Regions from separate parts of the Burkholderia sp. FW306-1C-G01B genome, predicted to be linked through region 2. Evidence: predicted binding sites of a transcription regulator. Region 2 holds the regulator's gene; each other region holds the start of a gene.
What was found. Region 2 encodes HrcA, which represses chaperone genes, less so after heat shock. Its sites were predicted from a motif close to TTAGCACTCNNNNNNNNNGAGTGCTAA; they were not measured.

Region 1: the regulator HrcA is predicted to act here: its motif matches at 2,194-2,220, upstream of rpoH (RNA polymerase sigma factor RpoH).
Region 3: the regulator HrcA is predicted to act here: its motif matches at 1,925-1,951, upstream of AC3WLY_RS33460 (co-chaperone GroES).

Annotation. Positions count from the first base shown of each region.
Region 1 covers NZ_JBYSWZ010000023.1:37,691-44,430, reverse strand. Annotated here, with positions in the region: gene AC3WLY_RS33085 (cytochrome ubiquinol oxidase subunit I) at 1-552, opposite strand, end outside; gene cydP (cytochrome oxidase putative small subunit CydP) at 542-820, opposite strand; gene AC3WLY_RS33075 (hypothetical protein) at 1,039-1,176, shown strand; gene rpoH (RNA polymerase sigma factor RpoH) at 1,197-2,132, opposite strand; gene AC3WLY_RS33065 (acyloxyacyl hydrolase) at 2,493-3,062, shown strand; gene AC3WLY_RS33060 (nuclear transport factor 2 family protein) at 3,108-3,491, shown strand; gene leuA (2-isopropylmalate synthase) at 3,623-5,272, opposite strand; gene ybiB (DNA-binding protein YbiB) at 5,653-6,627, opposite strand.
Region 2 covers NZ_JBYSWZ010000013.1:216,454-223,193, forward strand. Annotated here, with positions in the region: gene recN (DNA repair protein RecN) at 1-167, opposite strand, end outside; gene AC3WLY_RS25390 (NAD kinase) at 187-1,092, opposite strand; gene hrcA (heat-inducible transcriptional repressor HrcA) at 1,224-2,246, shown strand; gene hemH (ferrochelatase) at 2,392-3,456, shown strand; gene AC3WLY_RS25405 (RNA-binding S4 domain-containing protein) at 3,624-4,031, shown strand; gene AC3WLY_RS25410 (hypothetical protein) at 4,003-4,164, opposite strand; gene grpE (nucleotide exchange factor GrpE) at 4,519-5,064, shown strand; gene AC3WLY_RS25420 (YbbN family protein) at 5,075-5,530, shown strand; gene dnaK (molecular chaperone DnaK) at 5,678-6,740, shown strand, end outside.
Region 3 covers NZ_JBYSWZ010000024.1:23,298-30,037, reverse strand. Annotated here, with positions in the region: gene AC3WLY_RS33475 (quinol oxidase) at 6-425, shown strand; gene AC3WLY_RS33470 (LolA family protein) at 422-1,054, shown strand; gene AC3WLY_RS33465 (SRPBCC family protein) at 1,099-1,614, shown strand; gene AC3WLY_RS33460 (co-chaperone GroES) at 2,024-2,317, shown strand; gene groL (chaperonin GroEL) at 2,364-4,004, shown strand; gene AC3WLY_RS33450 (hydroxymethylpyrimidine/phosphomethylpyrimidine kinase) at 4,150-5,016, opposite strand; gene AC3WLY_RS33445 (rubredoxin) at 5,271-5,441, shown strand; gene AC3WLY_RS33440 (FimL-related protein) at 5,546-6,740, shown strand, end outside.

The sequences.
Region 1 (6,740 bases), on a different contig from region 2:
CACCTGCGCGACCGGGTTGAACAGCACGTCGAACAGGTTCGTCATCTCCATCCGCATCGTCTGGTAGTTGAACTCGGCGCCGACCGGGTTGTTCATCCAGCCGTTCGCGACGAGGATCCACAGTGCGGACAGGTTCGAGCCCAGCGCGACAAGGAACGTGACCATCAGGTGCTTGACCTTCGACAGGCGGTTCCAGCCGAAGAAGAACAGGCCGACGAACGTCGATTCGAGGAAGAACGCCATCAGGCCTTCGACCGCGAGCGGCACGCCGAAGATGTCGCCGACATAGTGCGAGTAGTACGACCAGTTCGTGCCGAACTGGAATTCGAGCGTGATGCCGGTCGTCACGCCCATCGCGAAGTTGATGCCGAACAGCTTGCCCCAGAACTGGGTCATGTCCTTGTAGACCTGCTTGCCGGTCATCACGTAGACGGCCTCCATGATGACGAGCAGCCAGGACAGGCCGAGCGTCAGCGGCACGAACAGGAAGTGGTAGAGCGCCGTGATGCCGAACTGCAGGCGTGATAGATCGACGACTTCACTACTTATCATGGTGGTCTCCCTCGGTGGGTGCAGGCGCCGGTACCGAGAGCAGCTTCTCGGCGACGGCGGCAGGCGGAAGCGACATGTGCTCGGCCTGCGGATGATTGAAGAATGCGTATTTGAGCGACATCAGGAGGATCAGCTTGACGATCAGCACCAGGGTGATGTCGCGGGTGAGGGTCGGTCCGCGAGCCCACGCGGCGATGCGCGCACGCCAGCCGATCGTGCCGGCCGGCCGCTGGGGAGGCGGCGCAGGCTCTTTATTGATCGAGATCAAGGCGATTATCCTGAATCGATTTAGGTCGGATTGGGGGCGACTTTACGTCGGATTTATGACGGCCGTGAAAGCTGTTTTAATCCTTTTGCGCCTGACATGCCAATTTTAAGATGGCGGCTTTCCGATGCCGAGTGCTGCGCTGCGGCAGACCGTCGCTAACTGCGGGCTGAAACTTGAGGCAGATCAAGGTTGTGCGGAAGGGACCCGAAAACGGCCTAATGCCTGATGAATCAGGTCAATTGATCGGCGAAGAAACGGGCGGTAAAGCGGATGAAACGCAGCGGGAAAAGCGGAAAAGCAGCAGGAAAAAGCAGACGAAAAAAAACCGCTGCCGGTCGGGCAGCGGTTTTCGATGAAGCGCTCTGAATCGCCGGATTTATGCGTATTCGGCGAGGGCGGTGCGCATCTTTTTCATTGCGCTCGCTTCGATCTGGCGGATGCGTTCCGCGGACACGCCGAACTCGGCGGCGAGATCGTGCAGCGTCGAGCCGCCCGAGCCGTCGTCGTCGACGTGCAGCCAGCGCGCCTCGATGATGCGACGGCTGCGCGCGTCGAGCGCGTCGAGCGCCTGCGCGATGCCGTCCGTCTGCAGCGTGTCGCGCTGACGCGCTGCAAGCACGGCGGTCGGCTCGTTGTGCGAGTCGGCCAGGTAGGCGATCGGCGCGTACGACTCCTCGCCGTCTTCCACCTGCCCTTCGAGTGCGATGTCGCCGCCCGACAGGCGCGTTTCCATCTCGGTCACGTCTTCGCGCTTGACGTTGAGCTCCTGCGCGAGGCCGTCGATTTCCTCGGGCGTCATCGCCTGCATGCTCTTCTTGTGGCTGCGCAGGTTGAAGAACAGCTTGCGCTGCGCCTTCGTCGTCGCGACCTTCACCATGCGCCAGTTGCGCAGGATGTACTCGTGGATCTCGGCCTTGATCCAGTGGATCGCGTACGACACGAGGCGCACGTTCTGGGCCGGATCGAAGCGCTTCACGGCCTTCATCAGGCCGATGTTGCCTTCCTGGATCAGGTCGCCGTGCGGCAGGCCGTAGCCGAGATAGTTGCGCGCGATCGACACGACGAGACGCAGGTGCGACAGCACGAGGCGGCGCGCCGAGTCGAGGTTGTTGTTTTCGCGGAATTCGGTTGCGTACTGGCGTTCCTCTTCGGCCGTCAGCAGAGGAATGCGATTGACGGCCTGGATATACGCGTCGATGTTGCCAAGCTGGCCCGGCAACATCGATTGAGCTGCGAGCGCCAGCGAGCCTGCCGATTCGGCCTTGGCCGGCGTCGGGCTCAGGATATTCGGAAGGGTCAGGGCGTTGCTCACTAAAAACTCCTTTGGAATCAGGGACAAACCCCGGGTCTCGGATGAGATTCCGGGGCCAATCTTAGCACTCCCGCAAACCGAGTGCTAATTCCTTAGAGAGGGCGTGGGCATCTGAGTTCCCGATTTTTCTATCGAGATAGTCGAGGCGATAGTCTAAATTGCGACCGAGGCGGCCGATCGAAGTTCCGTAAACCCTTGTTTCTGATAGGAATCAGTAGACGATTTCGATTTTTGTCGTTTTGGAAGGAAGCCATTTCGCTTCGTGATGCCGATCCGAAAAGTCCTTTACCATACCATTCAGTTCGCTCGGGCCAGGCCGTCGCGGCAGGCTCCATTCAACCCACAAAGTTGGAGTGTCAGATGAACAATAAGAAGAATCGCCGGCCCCGCAGCCGGCTTGCGCTGCATGCGATGCTGGCGGCGTCACTTCTGGGCGGATCGGGTGCGGCGTTCGCGGATCGATGGGGTATCCAGGCGGGCGGCGGGTTTTCGGATCGTCACGGGATCGACAAGGCCGATCTCGGCGTGGTGTGGGATCCGGGCTGGAACTGGTGGGAAATCGGCGGCTGGCACTTCGCGTTCGTGATGGAAGGCCACGTCGGCTACTGGCACACGGGCGGCAATGTCCACGGCAGCATCGGCGAATTCGGCGGGACGCCGATGTTCCGCTTCATCAAGAGTGCGGGCCAGGTGCGCCCGTTCGTCGAGGCCGGCGCCGGTATCCGGTTCCTGACTTCCCCGACGATCTCCAACAATCTTTCGCTCGCGACGTCGTTCCAGTTCGTGGATGTCGTCGGCGTCGGCGCACAGTTCGGAGAACGGCAACAGTATCAGGTCGGTTACCGTTTTCAACATGTGTCTAACGCGGGTATCAAAGAGCCGAATCCTGGTATAAATTTCCACCAGTTCTACGTGCAGTACAACTTCTGATCCGCATGCCCGCGCACGGCGTGCGCGTTGCCGAGGAGTCAGGCGATGGCGAAGGTGGTCGATGCGATCCGCGCGCTCGAGCGCGATCGGTTCCGGGCGATGGTGGACGGGGACGGCGAGGCGCTCGACGCGCTGCTGTCGGACAAGGTGTTCTTCGTGCACACCAACGGCAAACGTGAAACCAAGCAGCAGTTCATCGACGCCATCGTCGCCGGCCGCCGCCGCTATCGTCAGATCGAAATCCAGTCGCAGGACGTGTTGCCCGTCGGCGGCGAAACCTGCGTCGTCACCGGGCGCGCTTTGATCGAGATGGAAACGAACAACGGCGGCCTGGTCTTCCCGATTGCCTATACGTCCGTCCACACCGAGGAGCAGGGCCGCTGGTGCCTGCTCGCATGGCAGGCGACGCGGTGCGCGACCGAGACATGAGCGCGCGTGGCGCTCCTTTTCATGTCCCCACCGAAGCGGCCTTATGGGCCGCTTTTTGCTGGCCCGTGCGGCGCGGATCGCGCGGCGCACGGGCGGTCACGCCCTGCTCGCTGACTGTCGAACCCTGAGCGTCAGGCCGCCGCGCGGCGATCCGTGCAATGCCATGCCGAACGGTTGATTGCGCTGACGATTGCATCGAGCGCGGCGCTTGCCGCATCGGCGTGCAGGCCGACCCCGTGCCGCAGCGGCGCATCGCCGACCCGGCAGCCGACCGATACCGCGATCCGGCCGTCCGTCGTGCGCGCATGTTCGTACGACGCGATGTCGATCGCAGCGCCGGCGGCCGCCGCGAATGCCGCGGCGAAATGTCGCACGGCGTCTTCGGGTGTCGCGTCGGCCGCTGCCGGCGCTGCCGCGATCTCGCGGCTCTGCCAGCGCGCACCGCTGCCATGCCGCGCGGCCGGGCCGTCGGTCTCGAAGAATTCGCGGGCGAACAGCGCGCAGATCGCGTCGCCCGTCACTTCCTCGCCGGACGCGTCGGCGAGCGTCTGCACCGCATGGCTGAATTCGATCTGCACGCGGCGCGTCGGTGTGAAGCCCATCCCGCGTTCGAGCAGGAACGTCGCGCCACCCTTGCCGGACTGGCTGTTCACGCGGATCACCGCGTCGTAGCTGCGGCCGAGGTCGGCCGGGTCGATCGGCAGGTACGGCACTTCCCAGACCGCGTCGGGGCGCTGCTGCGCGAAACCCTTGCGGATCGCGTCCTGGTGCGAGCCCGAGAACGCGGTGAACACGAGGTCGCCCGCGTACGGATGGCGCGGATGCACGGGAATCTGGTTGCAGCGTTCGACGACGCGGCGCACCGCGTCGATGTCGGAGAAGTCGAGGCCCGGGTCGATGCCTTGCGTGTAGAGGTTCAGTGCGAGCGTGACGAGATCGACGTTGCCGGTGCGCTCGCCGTTGCCGAACAGGCAGCCCTCGATGCGGTCGGCGCCCGCGAGCAGCGCGAGTTCGGCCGCCGCGACCGCGGTGCCGCGATCGTTGTGCGGATGCACGGACAGCACGATGCTGTCGCGATATGCGAGGTTGCGGTCCATCCATTCGATCTGGTCGGCGAACACGTTCGGGCTCGCGGCCTCGACGGTGGCCGGCAGGTTGACGATCATCTTGTGGTCGCGGGTCGGCCGCCAGGTTTGCGCGACCGCGTCGCAGATCTCGCGCGCGAACGTCAGCTCGGTCATGCTGAAGGTTTCCGGCGAGTACTGGAAGGTCCAGTGCGTGTCGGGGCGCGCGGCGGCGTGTTCCTTGATGATGCGCGTGCCGTCGACCGCGAGCGCCTTCACGTCGTTCTTCGACATCCCGAACACGATGCGGCGGAACGACGGACAGACCGCGTTGTACAGGTGCACGATCGCGCGCGGCACGCCTTCGAGCGCGTCGAACGTGCGGGCGATCAGGTCTTCGCGCGACTGCACGAGCACCTCGATCGTCACGTCGTCGGGAATCCGCTTGTCGTCGATCAGCTTGCGGACGAAATCGAAGTCGGTTTGCGACGCCGACGGAAAACCGACTTCGATCTCCTTGAAACCGATCGCGACCAGCATCTCGAAGAACTCGAGCTTCTGCTCGATGCTCATCGGCTCGATCAGCGACTGGTTGCCGTCGCGCAGGTCGGTGCTCATCCAGACGGGCGCGCGCTCGATGGTGCGGGTCGGCCAGCGGCGGCCATTGATGCGGACGGGCTCGAACGGACGGTACTTGTCTTGCGGATTGCGCTTCATCTTCTGGACCTCGGGTCTCAAGTCGCGAGCGAAGACGGGCGGCAGGGGCGACGGTTGGCGCTGCCTCGCACCGCGGCGCGCGATCGCGCTGCGGATGCGGATGATCTTCGCGAATCGACCGACGGATAGACGGACGAATGCTGACGACTTCGGGTTGTAAAAACTGCGAGAGGGGTACGGCGAGGAACTGCTGGGAGGGACCGTGCGGACAGCACACGGCGCTACGACAGCCTTAGGCTAGTCGTAGCGATAGCGGCCGCGCTAGGCGGCCGGAGGTAATTCGGAGGGTGTTCGGAAAGGAACGCATGACGGCAACTCTATGCCAGGATGCGCTCGCGTGTCAAATGGTCGGGGGCGCGGGGCGGGTCGTTGCCGCGCCGTCAGCGCGCGATGCGGGTGATCTGCACGATCGTCGCGACCTGCCGCGCGACCGTGTCGGGCACCGGCACCTCGCCGCGCAACACGGCGTCCGTCCACGCGGCCGTCGTCGCCGCATCGCGCGATTCGGGCAGCGCGACGGGCGGCGTATCGGTCGACGAACGTTCGGCCTCGATCAGCGTGTCGCATACGCCGTCATGCAGCCAGTCGACCTGCACCTGGCGCCGCGTATCGGCGACGGCCTCGCCCTCGGTGCCGCGCGCGAGCAGCGCGCCGCCGAGCGCGGCGTCCGGATGGTCGCGGAACAATTGCGCGAGGCTGTCGCGGTACGGCGGATGCGTGTAGTTGACGAGCCGCAGGCCGGCCGGCGCGAACGGCTGCAGGATCTTCACGAGCGTATGCGTCGAGTTGCGCACGCCGAGCACGCTGCGCATCGACAGCAGGTGCGCGATGCGCGGCGCCAGCGCTTCGATCGGCGCGAACGCGACGCGGCGCTCGGCGAGCATGTCCTCGATCGCATCGTGCGACGTCGACGGCGCGAGCGACAGCGCCGAGAAAATCTCCGCGCTCGTCACGCGGCCCGGGTCGCGCTCGACGCCGTGCACGAGCACCGGCACGCCTTCGCGCGCGAGCAGCAGCGCGAGCAGCGGCACGAGGTTCGGCTGCTTGCGCGCGCCGTTGTAGCTCGGGATCGACACGGGGCGGAACGCGGCGTCCTGCACGTGCACGGGCTCGAACGACGCCTGCGCGGCGGCGAGCATCGCAGCCAGCTCGTCGGACGTTTCGCCCTTCAGCCGATAGGCGATCAGGATCGCGCCGAGTTCGACGTCCGACACACGCGCGTCGAGCATCGCGCGATAGAGCTCGAACGTGTCCTCGGCGGACAGTGCGCGCGCGCCGTGCGGGCCGCGGCCGATCTCCTTGATGAAGCGGGCGCAACGGAACGGAACGGCGGCGGGATCGTGGGAAGCGGTCATCGGGACGTGGGGCGGGCGGCCGGCATCGGGCCGCGAGGTGAGCGTAAGGAATGCCCCGAGTATCGCACGGGTGCGGCCGGCGCAAGCGCGGCCGCGCATCGCGCCGCGCTACA
Region 2 (6,740 bases):
CGCACGACGCTCGCGTCGGCACGTTCGCCGAGCGCGAGGGCGAGGGCATCGATCAGGATCGATTTCCCGGCGCCGGTTTCGCCGGAAAAGACGGAAAAGCCGCTGTCGAATTCGAGATCGAGCGCGGCCACGATGACGAAGTCGCGGATCGAGAGGTGGCGGAGCATGGTGTCGGGCGGTGGGGCGTCAGGACGCTGCGTCGTCGTCTTCGTTCGACGCGTGTTCGTTCCAGTGCAGCTTCTTGCGCAGCGTCGCGTAGTAGCTGTAGCCGATCGGGTGCAGGAACGGCACCGTGTGCTTCGAGCGGCGCACCTCGATCGTGTCGTTCAGTTCGAGCGAGGTGAACGACTGCATGTCGAAGTTCACGTTGACGTCGCGCCCGCCGACGATCTGGATCGCGATCTTCGAATCGTCGGGCAGCACGATCGGCCGGTTCGACAGCGCGTGCGGCGCGATCGGCACGAGCACGATGCCCTGAAGCTGCGGATGGAGGATCGGGCCGGCCGACGACAGCGCGTACGCGGTCGAGCCCGTCGGCGTGGCGACGATCAGGCCGTCCGAACGCTGGTTGTACATGTACCGGCCGTCGACCGACGCGCGCAGCTCGACCATCCCGGAGAAGCCGCTGCGGTTCACGACGACGTCGTTGAACGCGAGCGCGTGGTAGATCGGTTCGCCGTCGCGCACGATCCTGGCCTCGAGCAGCGAGCGCTCCTCGCGCTCGAACTTGCCCGCCAGCATCACGGGGACGAGCGCGTGCATGTCGGCCGCCGCGATGTCCGTGATGAAGCCGAGCCGCCCGTGGTTGATCCCGATCAGCGGTGTCCGGTACGGCGCAAGCTGGCGGCCGATGCCGAGCATCGTGCCGTCGCCGCCCAGCACGACCGCCACGTCCGCACGTGCCCCGATTTCGGCCGGGGTGAGCGCCGGATAGCCGGCGATGCCGAACTCGCGCGCGGTATCGCCTTCGAAGACGACCTCGAAGCCCAGCTTCGCCAGGCTGGCAGCCAGGGTGGCGAGCGGCTCGGCGATGCCGGGCGTGTTGCTCCGGCCGACGAGCGCGACGGTGTTGAACTGATTACCGGTTTTCATGCCGGCATTACACCATAGCTCGTTGACGAAAAGAACCGGATGTGCGCGGACGGGGCCGGATCGGGCCGGCCCGCGCAACGGTGGCCGACGCCACTCGCCGCGGTCGCGTGGTTGCGCTAAAATTTTCCACCATGCTAGATCCTCGCGCACGAACCCTCCTGAAAACCCTGATCGAACGGTATATCGCCGACGGTCAGCCAGTCGGATCGCGCACGTTGTCCCGTTATTCCGGGCTCGAGCTGAGCCCGGCGACGATCCGCAACGTGATGTCCGACCTGGAGGAACTCGGCCTCGTGTCGAGCCCGCACACGTCGGCCGGCCGCGTGCCGACGCCGCGCGGCTACCGGCTGTTCGTCGACACGATGCTGACGGTCGAGGCGCCGATCGATGCCGAGGCCGTCGCGCGGCAGGTGCAGAACACGCTGCAGGCCGGCGAGCCGCAGCAGCGGGTGGTGGCCGCCGCCGCGAGCGTGCTGTCGAACCTGTCGCAGTTCGCGGGCGTCGTGCTGACGCCGCGCCGTAGCCACGTGTTCAAGCAGATCGAGTTCATGCGCCTGTCGGACAAGCGCATCCTGCTGATCATCGTCACGCCCGAGGGCGACGTGCAGAACCGGATGCTCGCGACGCCGCGCGACTATTCGCCGTCGCAGCTGACCGAGGCGTCCAACTACATCAACGCGCATTTCGCCGGCCTGTCGTTCGACGAGGTGCGCCGCCGCCTGCGCGACGAGATCGACCAGTTGCGCGGCGACATGACCACGCTGATGCACGCGGCCGTGACGGCCAGCACCGAGGTGCCCGACACCGAGGACACCGTGCTGATTTCCGGCGAGCGCAACCTGCTCGAGGTGGCGGATCTTTCCTCCGACATGGCGCGGCTGCGCAAGCTGTTCGACGTGTTCGACCAAAAGACGGGCCTCCTGCAACTGCTCGACGTGTCGAGCCACGCCCAGGGCGTGCAGATCTTCATCGGCGGCGAATCGACGCTCGTGCCGATCGAGGAAATGAGCGTCGTCACCGCGCCTTACGAGGTGAACGGGCAGATCGTCGGCACGCTCGGCGTGATCGGCCCGACCCGCATGGCGTACAACCGCGTGATACCGATCGTCGACATCACCGCGCGCCTGCTGTCGCTCACGCTGAGCCAGCAGTAGCCGGCAGTAGCCAGCGGTAACCAGCCCGATCCCGCCCCGTCATCGTGCCGCGGCGCCGCCTGCGCCGACAGTCGGCCGAACGGCACGGGGCGGCCCGCTATAATTGAGAGCCGTCCGGTCCCGTGCCCCGAGCACGTTCTTGCCCATGCGTTTCGATCTTGAGCCGCCTTCGAGCACCGCGGCCGCCCATCGTATCGGCGTGCTGCTGATCAATCTCGGCACGCCCGACGCCCCCACGCCGCGCGCGGTGCGGCGCTATCTGGCCGAATTCCTGTCGGATCCGCGGGTCGTCGAAATCCCGCAGGCCGTGTGGCAGGTGCTGCTGCGCACGCTGATCCTGCCGCTGCGCGGCCGCGCGTCCGCGAAGAAATACGCGGCCGTATGGATGCCCGAGGGCTCGCCGCTGCGCGTGCACACCGAGCGCCAGACCGACGGCGTGCGGCATCTGCTCGTGTCGAACGGCTATCACGTGCTGGTCGATTACGCGATGCGCTACGGCAGCCCGAACATTGCGCACGCGCTCGCGCAGTTCAAGCGCTCGGGTGTCGAGCGCGTGCTGCTGATGCCGATGTATCCGCAATACTCGGCATCGACCACGGCCACCGCGTTCGATGCCGCATTCGGCGCGCTCGCGCGCATGCGCAACCAGCCGGAGGTGCGCACGGTGCGGCACTACGCCGACCATCCGGCCTATATCCACGCGCTTGCCGAACAGGTGCGCCAGTACTGGGCGCAGCACGGCCGGCCCGACTTCGCGGCCGGCGACAAGCTCGTGCTGAGCTTTCACGGCGTGCCGAAGCGCACGCTCGACCTCGGCGACCCCTATCACGACCAGTGCCGGCAGACGGGCGCGCTGCTGATGGCCGCGCTCGGGCTGTCGACGACCGAATGCCGCGTCACCTTCCAGTCGCGCTTCGGCAAGGCCGAATGGCTGCAGCCGTACACCGCGCCGACGCTGCGCGAGTTCGGCGAGGCCGGCGTGCGGCGGGCCGACGTGTTCTGCCCTGGCTTCACGGCCGATTGCCTGGAGACGATCGAGGAGATCGGGATGGAAGTGCGCGACGAATTCCTCGCCGGCGGCGGCAAGGCATTCCACCGCATTCCATGCCTGAACGGCGCGCCCGCGTGGCTCGGCGCGATCGGCGAGATCGTCGCCGAGAACCTGCAGGGCTGGCCCGTCAGGGCCGCGCAGCCCGAAGCGGTGAGCTGACATGGAACGAATCGCGCGCTCGCTTCATTCGCTGCGCTCCGGGGAGGCGGTCGGCCTCCTTGTGGCGGCCCGGCAGAGGCTGACGTGAAACGACCCCCACGCTCTCTTTGTTCGCTGCCCCCCGAGGGGGTGGTCAGCCTCCTTGTGGCGGCCCGGCGGAGGCTGACATGAACTACAAGATTTCCACGCAACCGGGCGCGAAGCTGCGCATCGACAAATGGCTGTGGGCGGCCCGGTTCTTCAAGACGCGCTCGCTCGCGACCGATGCGGTCGACAAGGGGCACGTGAAGATCGGCGGCGCGGCGGTCAAGCCCGCGAAGGAGGTGCGCGTCGGCGACGAGGTCGAGATTGCGATCGACGGCATCGTCTGGCACATTGCCGTGCTGGGCGTGTGCGACGTGCGCGGACCGGCGAGCGTCGCGCAGACGCTTTACGAGGAAACGGAAGCGGAGCGGGCCGCGCGGCTCGCCGAACTGGAGCGGCGCCGCACGTATCGCGAGCCGGCGGCCGAACTGCACGGCCGGCCGACGAAGCGCGACCGGCGCATCATCGACAGATTTTCTGGTGGGAGCTGAACATCTGGTCGAAGGTCGCCCGCGCGCTTCCGTATTCGGTCGTGCGGTCGGTAACGGCTCCCGACAGGCAGATGGTGGTGGTGCCGGCAATGAGTACCAGCGCGACCAACGATATCGCAAAGGTCAGTTTCACGGTACTCCCCCTCGAAAGAAGGGTAAAAGCGGCGCCAGGTAGATGTAAGGCGACGGTCAGCTAGGGTAAACACGCTTTTCCGACGCTTGAGTGGAGTGTAGTGCAGCGGGCCTGTGCCAAGCTAGTAGTTGCCACGTAAGCGTTGTTACAGGCCGTTTCGCCCGATCTGGCGGACTATGCGAGGCCTGCACCGGCGGAGCGAGCGGTTGTTTCGCGGTATTGGAGAATGCCGGCGAATAACCGTCTTGAAATCGCAGTTTTCGTCCTTATTTGCACCAACGATGTGCGGTGCCGCCGGGTATACGATCCGGCGGTTGCCGATTTGGCTTCAACCTCTAATCGACTTTCAGCGACATGGAAAATACGCAAGAGAACCCGGCTACCCAATCGGCCGAAGACATCGGCAGCGAGAAGCCGGCGGCGCAAGGCGCTGCTCCCGCCGCCGAAGCAGCCGACGCGGCGCTCGCGGAGGCTCAAGCCAGGGTCGCCGAGCTGCAGGAGAGCTTCCTGCGGGCGAAGGCCGAGACCGAGAACGTGCGCCGCCGCGCGCAGGACGACGTCTCGAAGGCGCACAAGTTCGCGATCGAGAGCTTCGCGGAACACCTGCTGCCCGTGCTGGACAGCCTGGAAGCGGCCGTCAGCGATACGTCCGGCGACATCGCGAAGGTGCGCGAAGGCGTCGAACTGACGCTGCGCCAGCTGACGAGCGCGCTCGAGAAGGGCCGTGTCGTCGCGATCAACCCGGTCGGCGAGAAGTTCGATCCGCACCAGCACCAGGCGATTTCGATGGTGCCGGCCGAGCAGGAGCCGAACACCGTTGTCACGGTGCTGCAAAAGGGCTATACGATCGCCGACCGCGTGCTGCGTCCGGCGCTCGTCACCGTCGCGCAGCCGAAGTAAGGCTGCAGCGATGGTTCCCGCCGGCGTCGATCCGGCCGCGTTCGACGCGTTCGACATGCAGGCGCTGGCCGCCGACACGTTCGACGCGGGGATCGAAGGCGCCGGCGACGCGCTGGCGGTGGTGTTCTTCTGGGGCGTCGACTGCTTCAACTGCGAGATCGCGAAGAAGGCGATGCTCGCTCAGCCCGATGCAATTCGCGCGCTGGACCTGAAGTGGTTCCATTGCAACGTGTACGAACACCATCAGCTCGGGCGCCGCTTCGGGCTGCACGGCGTGCCGACGTGGTTCTTCTTCCACTGTGGCAAGCGCCACGGCCGCGCGACGGGCTGGCATGGGCTCGCGCAGTTCCAGGCGGCCGTTTCGGCGGCGCGCGCGAAGATCGCGGCGGCGGGGCATGTTCCGGCGGCCGGCGATCCGGCGACCGGCGATCCGGCGGCCGGCGATCCGGTAGCCGGCGGCGATTGAAAAAATTTAATATCCGCATCGCTTGTCGGGTCTTGAAAACGGACCGGACGGACGCATGTCGGGAACAGAGTTGAATTCTGGCGCGCGAAACCGCCAAAAAAAGCGGGGTTTCGCGCAGCAAACAGGCATTTCTGGAGATTAGGAAAAATGGGAAAGATCATCGGTATTGACCTCGGCACCACGAACTCGTGCGTTGCCATCATGGAAGGCAACCAGGTCAAGGTCATCGAGAACTCGGAAGGCGCGCGCACCACGCCGTCGATCATCGCGTACATGGACGACAACGAAGTGCTCGTCGGCGCGCCGGCCAAGCGTCAGTCGGTGACCAACCCGAAGAACACGCTGTTCGCGGTGAAGCGCCTGATCGGCCGCCGCTTCGAAGAGAAGGAAGTCCAGAAGGACATCGGCCTGATGCCGTACACCATCATCAAGGCCGACAACGGCGATGCATGGGTCGAGGCACATGGCGAAAAGCTCGCGCCGCCGCAGGTTTCGGCGGAAGTGCTGCGCAAGATGAAGAAGACGGCCGAAGACTACCTCGGCGAGCCGGTCACGGAAGCCGTGATCACGGTGCCGGCTTACTTCAACGACAGCCAGCGCCAGGCGACCAAGGATGCCGGCCGCATCGCGGGCCTCGAAGTCAAGCGGATCATCAACGAGCCGACGGCAGCCGCGCTCGCGTTCGGTCTCGACAAGGCCGAGAAGGGCGACCGCAAGATCGCCGTGTATGACCTCGGCGGCGGCACGTTCGACGTGTCGATCATCGAGATCGCGGACGTCGACGGCGAAATGCAGTTCGAAGTGCTGTCGACCAACGGCGACACGTTCCTCGGCGGCGAGGACTTCGACCAGCGCATCATCGATTACATCATCGGCGAGTTCAAGAAGGAGCAGGGCGTCGACCTGTCGAAGGACGTGCTCGCGCTGCAACGCCTGAAGGAAGCCGCCGAAAAGGCGAAGATCGAGCTGTCGTCGAGCCAGCAGACCGAAATCAACCTGCCGTACATCACGGCGGACGCGTCGGGCCCGAAGCACTTGAACCTGAAGATCACCCGCGCGAAGCTGGAAGCGCTGGTCGAGGATCTGGTCGAGCGCACGATCGAGCCGTGCCGCATCGCGATCAAGGACGCGGGCGTCAAGGTGTCGGACATCGACGACGTGATCCTGGTCGGCGGCCAGACCCGCATGCCGAAGGTCCTGGAGAAGGTGA
Region 3 (6,740 bases), on a different contig from region 2:
GGACGATGACGAAGGCACTCGTGCTGATGCCCGTGCTCGCGGCACTCGCCGCGGGCGCCACGCTCGCGCGTGCCGACGGCGATGCGCCGGTGCGCGTGCCGGTCGACGCCGACGGCGTGCAGCGGGTGACGATCGTAGGCGGCAGCTATTTCTTCCGTCCGAACCACGTGATCGTGCGCGCGCATGTGCCGGTCGAGCTGACCGTGTCGGCCGAGCCCGGCGTGGTGCCGCACAGTTTCGAGATCGACGCGCCGCAGGCCGGCATCGCGGTGCACACCGAACTCGGCACGACGCCGAAGACCTTTCGCTTCACACCGGCGCAGCCGGGCCGGTTCGCCTACTATTGCACGCATCGGCTGCTGTTTTTCAGGAGCCATCGCGAGCGCGGGATGGAGGGCGTGCTCGACGTCGAGGCGGCGCCGTGATCGCCGCGTTGCTGGCCGCGAGCCTGATAGGAGCGAGCATGACAGCCGATCCCGTGACCGTCGCGCAGGCGCATTTCGACCACGTCCGCTCGTACCGCGCGACGATCCGCTCGTCGGCGCGGAGCGGCGAACACGCCGAAATCCGCTACGCGTACCTGAAACCGGGCTTCGTCCGGATGGATTTCGTGTCGCCTCATCACGGCGCGGTGCTTGCATACGATCCCGGCGACGGCAAGGTGCGGCTGCGCCCGTTCGGCGCGCATGCGCCGCCCGCGTTGACGCTGTCGCCGTCCAATCCGCTTGTGCGCGACCGCAGCGGCCACCGGGTCGACCGGTCGGACGTCGGCGAACTGCTGCGCAACGTTCATGCGCTGCAGCAGGGCGGCGCGACGGTGACCGAAGGCGAGGAGGCTGTCGGCGGCCGGACCGCGCTGCGCGTGTCGGTCACGGGCGCGCCCGCGCATGCGGTCGGCGGCGTGCATCGCTACCGGCTGTGGCTGGACGCCGAGGACGGCTTTCCGTTGAAGGTCGTCAGCTTCGCGAACGATGACGACGTGCCGCTCGAAACCGTGACGCTCGACGATATCGAGATCGACGTCGCGTTTCCCGAGCGCTTCTTCGCGCCCTGATCGGTGCGCTGATTCATGCCCCTGACGCGCATGCCGGAGGCTGCATGGCGGAATACCGGTTCTCGACGACCTGGCGCGTGGACGCCCCGCTCGCAGCGGTCTGGGACGCGATCTACCAGGTCGACCGCTGGCCCGACTGGTGGAAGGGCGCCGTGCGCACCGTCGAGATCGAGCCGGGCGACGCGCGCGGCGTCGGTGCGCTGCACCGGTATACGTGGAAGGGCGCGCTGCCGTACCGGCTGACCTTCGACATGCGCGTGCGGCGCGTCGAGCCCGGGCATGCGCTCGAAGGCCGCGCGAGCGGCGCGATCGAAGGCGACGGATGCTGGTCGTTTGCCGGCGACGGTGCGTGCACCGTCGTGCGCTACGACTGGCACATCCGCACGCAACTGAAGTGGATGAACTGGCTGGCGCCGATCGCGCGCCCGTTATTCAAGTGGAATCACGACGTCGTGATGCGCGAAGGCGCGAAAGGGCTCGCGCGGCTGCTGGGCGCGGCGGTCGAGACGGAGGGCCGGACGTTCCGGCCGCTGTCGGGCGCGGGCTGTGCCGATACGTGACGACGTGCGACGGCGCGCGAGGGCCGTCCGGCGTACGCGAAGGCGGTGCTGCAGCATGCCGGATCGGCGCCGGCGCAGGTTTTTTGATGCGCTGTCGCCGGCTTCGGGAACTCCGTGCTTACCCGGTGTCCAAACGGGGCTGGATGGGATGCGCGGGCCTCTCGGGCCCGCCGGCCGGGTTGGGCCGCGTTCGTCATGGCTTTGTTTATAAAGGGTTTTTTGTTGTTTCCGCGTGATTTTCCCGCCGCCGCGCCGTTCAAAAAATTCCTCCGGTTTCCCTTCTTGAATTTGTCAAAACCCGTCCATATAATTAGCACTCGCTGCACGAGAGTGCTAACAATTCTCTGCCGGGCGATCCGCCGGGCAGATTCCCAAGCGTTCTTCAATCTCAGTCAAGAGAGGAGTGAATATGAACCTTCGTCCTTTGCACGATCGCGTGATCGTCAAGCGTCTGGATCAAGAAACCAAGACCGCCTCGGGCATCGTCATCCCCGAAGCCGCTGCTGAAAAGCCGGATCAAGGCGAGATCCTCGCGGTCGGCCCGGGCAAGCGTGACGACAAGGGCGCCCCGATCGCGCTCGACGTGAAGGTCGGCGATCGCGTCCTGTTCGGCAAGTACGCAGGCCAGACCGTGAAGGTCGACGGCCAGGAACTGCTGGTCATGCGCGAAGAAGACATCATGGCCGTGGTCAACGCTAACTAAGCGTCCTTCGACGGTACATATTCCCAAGAATTCAAGGAGTTAGAAGATGGCAGCTAAAGACGTCGTATTCGGCGATTCCGCCCGTTCGAAGATGGTCGAAGGCGTGAACATTCTCGCCAACGCAGTCAAGGTCACGCTGGGTCCGAAGGGCCGCAACGTCGTGCTCGAGCGCAGCTTCGGCGGCCCGACGGTCACCAAGGACGGTGTGTCGGTCGCGAAGGAAATCGAGCTGAAGGACAAGCTCCAGAACATGGGCGCGCAAATGGTCAAGGAAGTCGCTTCCAAGACCAGCGACAACGCAGGCGACGGCACGACGACGGCAACCGTCCTCGCGCAATCGATCGTTCGCGAAGGCATGAAGTACGTCGCATCGGGCATGAACCCGATGGACCTGAAGCGCGGCATCGACAAGGCAGTCGCAGCGGCTGTCGAAGAGCTGAAGAAGATCAGCAAGCCGTGCACGACGAACAAGGAAATCGCACAGGTCGGCTCGATCTCGGCGAACAGCGATTCGTCGATCGGCGATCGCATCGCTGAAGCGATGGACAAGGTCGGCAAGGAAGGCGTGATCACCGTCGAAGACGGCAAGTCGCTGGCCGACGAACTCGACGTCGTCGAAGGCATGCAGTTCGACCGCGGCTACCTGTCGCCGTACTTCATCAACAACCCGGACAAGCAAGTCGCCGTCCTCGAGAACCCGTTCGTGCTGCTGCACGACAAGAAGGTGTCGAACATCCGCGATCTGCTGCCGGTGCTCGAGCAAGTCGCGAAGGCTGGCCGTCCGCTGCTGATCATCGCTGAAGACGTCGAAGGCGAAGCGCTCGCAACGCTGGTCGTCAACAACATCCGCGGCATCCTGAAGACCGTCGCGGTCAAGGCGCCGGGCTTCGGCGATCGTCGCAAGGCGATGCTGGAAGACATCGCGATCCTGACCGGCGGTCAGGTCGTCGCGGAAGAAACCGGCCTGACGCTTGAGAAGGCAACGCTGGCAGAACTGGGCCAGGCGAAGCGCATCGAAGTGGGCAAGGAAAACACGACGATCATCGACGGCGCAGGCGAAGCCGTGAACATCGAAGCACGCGTGAAGCAAGTGCGCGCGCAAATCGAGGAAGCGACGTCGGACTACGATCGTGAAAAGCTGCAAGAGCGCGTGGCCAAGCTGGCCGGCGGCGTGGCAGTGATCAAGGTCGGTGCTGCGACCGAAGTCGAAATGAAGGAAAAGAAGGCGCGTGTCGAAGACGCACTGCACGCAACGCGCGCAGCTGTGGAAGAAGGCATCGTGGCAGGCGGCGGCGTTGCGCTGATCCGCGCTCGCACCGCGATCGCAGGCCTGACCGGCCTGAACGCCGACCAGAACGCCGGCATCAAGATCGTGCTGCGCGCAATGGAAGAGCCGCTGCGCCAGATCGTCACGAACGGCGGCGAAGAAGCCAGCGTCGTGGTGGCGGCAGTTGCTGCAGGCAAGGGCAACTACGGCTACAACGCAGCGACGGGCGAGTACGTCGACATGGTCGAAGCCGGCGTCGTCGACCCGACCAAGGTCACGCGCACCGCACTGCAGAACGCAGCTTCGGTTGCAGGCCTGCTGCTGACGACGGACGCAGCCGTTGCAGAACTGCCGAAGGAAGATGCACCGATGCCGGGCGGCATGCCGGGCGGCATGGGCGGCATGGGCATGGACATGTAATCGACTTCGGTCGATGGTGTCCGGAACGCGCAGCGATGCGCGTTCCAGCCAAAAGAAAAGACCCGCAGCGATGCGGGTCTTTTTTTATGTGCGCGCCGGATTCGCGTGCGTGCGCCGGCCGGCGGTCACGCCCGCCGCGCGCGTTTCAATGCCGGTGAGACGTCCTCGGCACCGGTTCGACCTTCGTGGCCGGCGGCGTGTCCGCATCGTCGTTGCTGCGCGCCCAGAAGAACCGGTCGGGCAAGTATGCGCCCATACCGGGCCGGAACGCGTCGCGCACGGCCTGATACAGGTATTCCTGCGCCTCGCGAACCGCCTCGGGCGGCTCCTGGCCGTTCGCGAGCAGCGCCGCGATGGCCGCGCCGAGCGTATCGGTGATGCCCATCAGCCGGTGCGGCGAGCGATCCCACATGTCCTCGCGGAGCTGGCCTTCCTCGCCGTACAGCGTGTTGACGAGCCGATGCGAGCCCGTCTCGGACGACAGGATGTACTCGCAGCCTTGCGACAGCAGATGCGACACGGCCGCGTCGAGATTCGGCGCCTCGGCGTCGCCGTCCGGCTGCGCGAGCGCGATCAGCGTCGCGTAGTCGGCGACCAGCAGCGTCGTCTGCGGCGCCAGCAGGTCGGCAATCGATTCGCGCAGGTCGTCGGCCGCGAGCACGTGCTCGTCGTCGAGCGTGAAGTCCGGCGCGAGCACGAGCGGCACGCCGTCGTAGTCGGCGACGACCTCGGCGATCGCGCTGACGACTTCCGCGCGCGTCGCCGCGCCGATCTTGAACGCGGCGACCGGCATGTCCTCGAGCAGCATGCGCGCCTGGGCGGCGACGACGTCGGGGTCGAGGCCGGTCACTTCGTCGCAGGCGGCCGAGTCGCGCACGGTGTAGCCCGTCAGGACGGACACGCCGTGACAGCCCATGCTCGCCAAGGTCATCAGATCGGCTTGAATGCCGGAGCCGCCGGTAGGATCGGACAGGCCGAAGGTGAGGACGATCGGAGGGGCGTTGCTGGACATGTAAAAATGGGGCAAGAGAAAAACGGGAAAGCGACGGGGATGCGGACGGCGAGGCGAAATGGGCTTTTTCGGCCCTGTGTTGCCCGGCAGGCCGCACTTTCCAGCCATTATGCGGCGGAATCCGGCCCGCACGACGGATTTTTTAGCGCAGCGCAACGTAGTCGCCGGACTCCAGCGCGATTGCTAGGCAGTCCGGCCCCGACACGGTACCATCATGGCTCCCGAATTTACCGACTTTCCCGACGCGGCTTAAGATGGAATACAAGAGCTGGATGTGCCTGATTTGTGGCTGGATTTACGACGAAGAAGCCGGGCTGCCGGAAGAGGGCATTGCCCCGGGCACGCGCTGGGAAGACGTCCCGATCAACTGGACGTGTCCCGAATGCGGCGCCCGCAAGGAAGACTTCGAGATGGTCCAGATCTGACCGGACCTTCAGCCCACGGACACCCCGCTCCGGCCTCGCATCGGCCCGGCGCTTGCGCGCCGAGGTTCGCGCGAGCGGCTTGACGATGACAGGCGCGCGTGTCCATGACGTCCGATCCGGCGAACCTTCCCCTCCCTGACGCACTGCCCAACCCGCGCGGCGGGGCCGTGCGCGCGGCCGACGCGTGGCTTGCGGCAGCCGCCGACGCATTCGAGCGTCGCGACGACGCGGCCGCGCCGCTGTCCGCTGCGGCGGCCGTGCTGGCGGAGGCCGGCTGGCTGCCGGCCGCGCGTTTCGCGGGGCAATTGTCGGCCGCCGCGCCGCTCGTCGCCGTCGAGCCGACTTCGGCCGGCTGGCGTGCCGCGCTGCGCGATTTCAGCGCGGCCGTCGGGCGCCACAACCTGCGCGAGCTCGCCTGCTCGCCGGTTCTTTTCGAGCATTTCCGTGCATTGCGTGCGCAAAGCGCCGCCGACCTGCGCGCAAGCGCGCCGCTCGACGCGCTTGCGCTCGTCGGCCGCGCGGTGCCGCCGGCCACGCTGCGCGCGCTGCCCGATGCGTTCGCGACCCGGATACGCGCCCGCTACGAGCAGGCGCTGCTCGGCGTACTGCGGGCGCCGCACGCCGCGCCCGACGCGGCGCTCGACGAACTCGATGCGATGCAGGCGGCGCTGGCCGACGACACACCGTACGATTTCTGGCGGCTCGCGGCCGCGTGCCTGCGCGCGCTGCGCGCGAGCGGCGCGCCCGAACTGAAGCGCTTTCTCGCGCGGACGAACCTGCTGCTCGGCGAGCAGGCGCAGGGCCTGCGCAGCGCGCCGCCCGAATTCGTGCGCGAGACGGTTGCGCTGCTGTGGCGCGATTTCGCGCTGTTCGGCGCCGCGGCCGAGGACGTTGCGCTCGTCGACGTACTGCACGACTACGGGCTGACGGTCGACTGGCATGTCGCCGGCACGCCGGCGTCCGAGGCATTGTGGGAGGCCGATGCCGCGCGGGCCGAGCACGACGCGGTCGCCGTCGCGCCGACCCGCGCGCTCGGCGTCGTGACCGTCAATGCACATGCGTATGAGGATTTCCTGCAGACCGCCGATGCGTCGATGGCCGACCTCGCGGCCGATCCGGCCGCGGCCGACACGAGTGCCGCGTGGCGCGCGTCCGGCGCCGCCTACCGGGTCGGTACGGCCGCGTGCGCGCTCGGGCTCGGCCACGCGGCGCTGCTGGCCGACACGCTCGGCCTCGCGTGGCGCCGTGCCGCGCACGGCGTACCGCTCGCCGACGGCGGCCTCGACGCGCACGGTCACG